DNA from 2 places in the Priestia sp. 179-F W1.4 NHS genome. Region 1 is predicted to be linked to the other one. Evidence: riboswitches for the same ligand, from Rfam matches in the RefSeq annotation. Region 1 holds a riboswitch; the other holds the start of a gene.

The links. Region 1 has a riboswitch for preQ1 ahead of ACH0CI_RS24265 (QueT transporter family protein). Riboswitches for the same ligand answer to the same signal wherever they lie in the genome.
Region 2: linked by a shared signal. The riboswitch ahead of queC (7-cyano-7-deazaguanine synthase QueC) and the one ahead of ACH0CI_RS24265 (QueT transporter family protein) in region 1 are both predicted to bind preQ1.

What each region holds. Positions count from the first base shown of each region.
Region 1 covers NZ_JBIQFF010000008.1:107,869-110,077, forward strand. The annotation lists gene ACH0CI_RS24260 (hypothetical protein) at 1-408, opposite strand, end outside; gene ACH0CI_RS24265 (QueT transporter family protein) at 844-1,332, opposite strand; PreQ1 riboswitch class I at 1,342-1,386, opposite strand; gene ACH0CI_RS24270 (Lrp/AsnC family transcriptional regulator) at 1,582-1,992, shown strand.
Region 2 covers NZ_JBIQFF010000002.1:475,844-478,052, reverse strand. The annotation lists gene ACH0CI_RS12955 (GerAB/ArcD/ProY family transporter) at 1-868, shown strand, start outside; PreQ1 riboswitch class I at 941-984, shown strand; gene queC (7-cyano-7-deazaguanine synthase QueC) at 1,215-1,880, shown strand; gene queD (6-carboxytetrahydropterin synthase QueD) at 1,880-2,209, shown strand, end outside.

The sequences.
Region 1 (2,209 bases):
GTCATCGATCTTATTCCAATATCCTATGCACTTTACGTCAGGCTCATCAATAGCTAACGCTTCTTTATTAATTCCTTTATAAGGAAGAAATGCATTCAACTTTACCTTTTGTTTTGGCTTAATATTTAACTTATTGCCTTCTGCTAACACCTTAAATTTATTTTCAGAATAACCGTTTTTCATTTTTAAAGGATAGGATAAAAAGACATTGTTTTGTTTGATGGTCAAATCGCTCTTGTTTACGAATTCCAATTCATACGAAATCCCTTGCTTCATCTTTTGTTCTTTGATGACGTTAATATGGATCTTTTCTAGTTCTCTTAAAGGAACGTTGTCTTCTTCTTTTGAACACCCGGCAAATAAGATAGCTAACACTAATAAAACAAGAATTCCTAACTTTCTATTCAAAAAATAATCCCCTCTCTCGTAACAAAGATTATTTTACAATTATAACTCAAAAAAGTTATTTAATGGTAAAAATATACAATTAAAAAAGCAAACCTTGTCGGTCTGCTTTTTTAATTGCTACGCATAGGTAATGTGTTGTTGTACGAAAAACTTTTCGATAAGGAGTTTGCCAACTATATGTATATCGTAACAAAAGAAAAAAGAACGCGCTGTGAGATTTGTCACTTCTTCTTTCAAAATAATCTAATTGAATACTCGCTATTGCGTTACGCAAAAAGAGCAGAACGCAATAGCGACCTGCTCTTTTTACATGCTAGATATGGGTAATTTGTCCATGCGTGAAAAGCTCTTCAATAATAAGGGGTTTATCACTACACTTATAGAATAACAAAGAAAAAAAGATGCGGCTGTGAGATTTATCACAGCCGCATCTTTTTATCCAACTAGCTTATTAAATTGTACACGTTTATTAATTGCCGCCATAATTGGTGCTCCAACAAGCATAACCACAAACTCACCAACAGCTGTTGTTAACCATGTAAAGAAAAATGGTAAATCAAATGCTAGGTGCAGTTCAAACGCAATAATAAACATCGTAAACGTAAACACAAGTGTATTAATAAGCATACGAGCCCACATATTTTTAATGTAGCGCATAGAAAAAATGGTAATGAGTAATGATAGTACAGATTGTCCTACCCCAAACACCAGATCATAAGCGACCATTGGTGAAAAAAACAAATTCGTCAGAAATACCCCTAGTACAATGCCGTACACGTACTTTTTATTAAATACAATCAAATGATTGAACATTTCTGATATACGAAATTGGATATTGGTGAAGCCAAACGGCTGAATTAACATGCTAACAGCAATATACATAGCTGCTAAAAGACCGTTGACGCAAAGTGTTCTTATATTCATCTTACTATTCTCTCCTTAGTTTTTTAACGTGGGATGGTTACGAACCACGTAAACACTCAAAGAATCATACAGCAAGCTTAAGCTTTCGTCAATCTAGCTGTTTGCAAACTACTGCTGCTTTCATGTCTTCCATATTGACTGCTCTTTTTTCTTACTTTTCTTTAGTATAAAATAGAAGACGTATCCGTATACATAGGTGACATAAAGTAGTTAACCCTTTTGATTTGAAATACGAAAGGATTTGTAGCGATGTTAGATAATACAGATAAGCGCATACTAGAAGAGCTATCAAAAAATGGACGTATGAAGATGAAAGAATTAGGAGAAAAAGTGCATTTAACCGGACAAGCCGCTTCTGCTAGAGTATTAAAGTTAGAAGATGAAGGCATTATCAAAGGCTATACAATTAACATTAATGAACGAAAACTTGGCTACACCGTCCATGCATTTTTAAATATCTATACGCAGAGCATTCATCACCACCCCTACCTTACATTTGTAGAAAGTCAGAAGAAGTACGTCATCAACAACTTTAAAATTAGCGGCGATGGCTGCTACTTACTAGAATGCAAATTTCATTCAAATGAAGAACTAAATGATTTTTTGACAGAGCTAAATCAGCATGTGAATTACAAACTTTCAATCGTCATTAACAAATAAATTTTTTTAAAAAATAAAGGTATATTAATTTATGAAAATGGTAATCCTAATAACGTATTCCCCCTATTCCAATAAATTTGAAAATCCTTTGCGCCGTCGCAAAGGATTCTTTTTTTATGTAGGAAACCGCCTTCTATTTTTTGAAAAGTTGAACATCTCTCATAGCGTTGACATAGCGGTCAGAGGTTTATATAATCGGTGACATCGAAGCATAGAA
Region 2 (2,209 bases), on a different contig from region 1:
GTGTATGTCTCTTATTTACATTTCTTTTATGTTCATTCAATCTACGTTTTCCCTTCGAGATATCAGTACATTTATGACGACGCAAATTGTCCCTGAAACGCTGCCTACGTGGATTCATGCTCTTGTGATTTTAGCGGTTATATACGGAGGGTATTTAGGCATTGAAGTGATAGCGAGAACCGCGGAAATCTTTTTACCGTGGATCGTCGTCCCTTTTTTATTGTTAATTTCGTTAAATATTCCTCAGATGAAACTGGATCGTCTTTACCCTTTGTTTGAATTCCGCATGGATGATTTAGTGTTAGGGACCACGTATTTCTTAGGAAATCCGTTTATGGAATTGATTTTTGTGCTAATGATTACGCCTCATATAAAAGATGGCAAAAAGGTAAAAAGAATGATTGTTATCGGCACTGTGGCATCGGGCTTGACGATTACGATTGCAGTTGCGGCTTGTATATTAGCTCTTGGCGCGAATATTGCATCAATGCACAGCTACCCAGTTTATTTATTAGGAAAAATGATTTCGTTAGGTGCAACGATACAGCATGTTGAAGTATTAGTAGCTATTATTTGGATGTTATCTATCTTTTTTAAAGTTGTCATTGTGTTCTATGCTATTCAGTTAAGTATCGCTCAATTATGTAATTTACGGGTGCGCAATTTTTTGAGCTTCCCTTTAGGTCTAATCATTACAGGCGTGGCGTATTACATTATTCCAAATACAGCATACTTCAATTATTTTGAAAAATATTACTGGCCGTTTTATTTATTTGTACTAAGCGTCTGTTTTCCGTTGTTATTTATTGCGCTTTCTTATATAAAGAGAAATAAGGCAGCTAAAGGTGATAGAAGCCAACAAACATAGCATTATTTATACGTATGTGGTATAGTATACGATGACAATTCAAGAAGAAACGCCGTACACGTTTGTATATGTACGGGAGAGGTTCGAAAACTCCCTCTATAAAAAACTAAGATCATCGTTGATGACAAAAGACACGGTTTTAGCGTGTCTTCTTTCACGTGCTTTTCTATCAACACGTCTTTTTGACGTGTATGCTGGCGAGGACGTGTATCTTAGTTGCTTTTTAGGGAGATTGCTGGAAAAGAGCAGTCTCTTTTTTATGTTATAAAATTAGTCACAAAGGGAACGAACGGTTCAATAAAGTTTCTTCTTCTTTTGATTTCAATCAAAAAGGAGACGAACAATAATGATGAAAAATGAAAAAGCTATTGTTGTATTTAGCGGAGGTCAAGATAGTACAACATGTCTATTTTGGGCTTTGAAAAACTTTAAAGAAGTAGAAACGGTTACTTTCCAATACGGTCAGCGTCATAGTCAAGAGATAGAGGTAGCAAAAGCTATCGCAGCTGATTTAGGTGTGAAGCATACCGTCCTAGATATGTCACTTTTAAATCAATTAGCACCAAATGCCTTAACGCGAGATGATATTGAAATTGAGCAAAAAGAAGGAGAGTTGCCTACAACGTTTGTGGATGGCCGCAATCTGTTATTTTTATCATTTGCTGCCGTACTGGCTAAAAACAGCGGAGGCCGTCATATCGTAACAGGCGTTTGTGAAACTGATTTTTCGGGATATCCAGACTGTCGAGACGTATTTGTGAAATCGTTAAACGTCACGCTTAATTTATCAATGGACTTCGAGTTTGTGATTCATACGCCGCTTATGTGGATTGATAAAGCAGAAACGTGGGCGTTAGCGGATGAGCTAGGAGCGCTTGAATATGTGCGTGAAAAAACATTAACGTGCTACAACGGTATTGTTGCTGATGGGTGCGGCGAATGTCCCGCATGTCAATTGAGAAAACGCGGGTTAGATCAATACTTGCAAACAAAAAAAGGAGGAGAAAAATAATGCTGCAACAAATGTATCCTCAAGTCTTTCATGACTATGAATATGAATTGAACAAAGATATGCAGTTTGCTGCGGCACATTTTGTTCCTCATACAGAAGCAGGAAAATGCCGTCAAGTCCATGGACATACGTATTTTGTAAATTTAACTGTTGCCGGAGATACATTAGACGAAGCGGGCTTTTTAGTAAACTTTGCGCTATTGAAAAAAATTGTTTCTGGTCAATTTGATCATACATTATTGAACGATCATTCTATCTTTAACGAAGAAAATCCAAATGATTTTCCTACAACTGAAGTTGTTGCTCGTAAAATTTATGAGTTGGTTCAA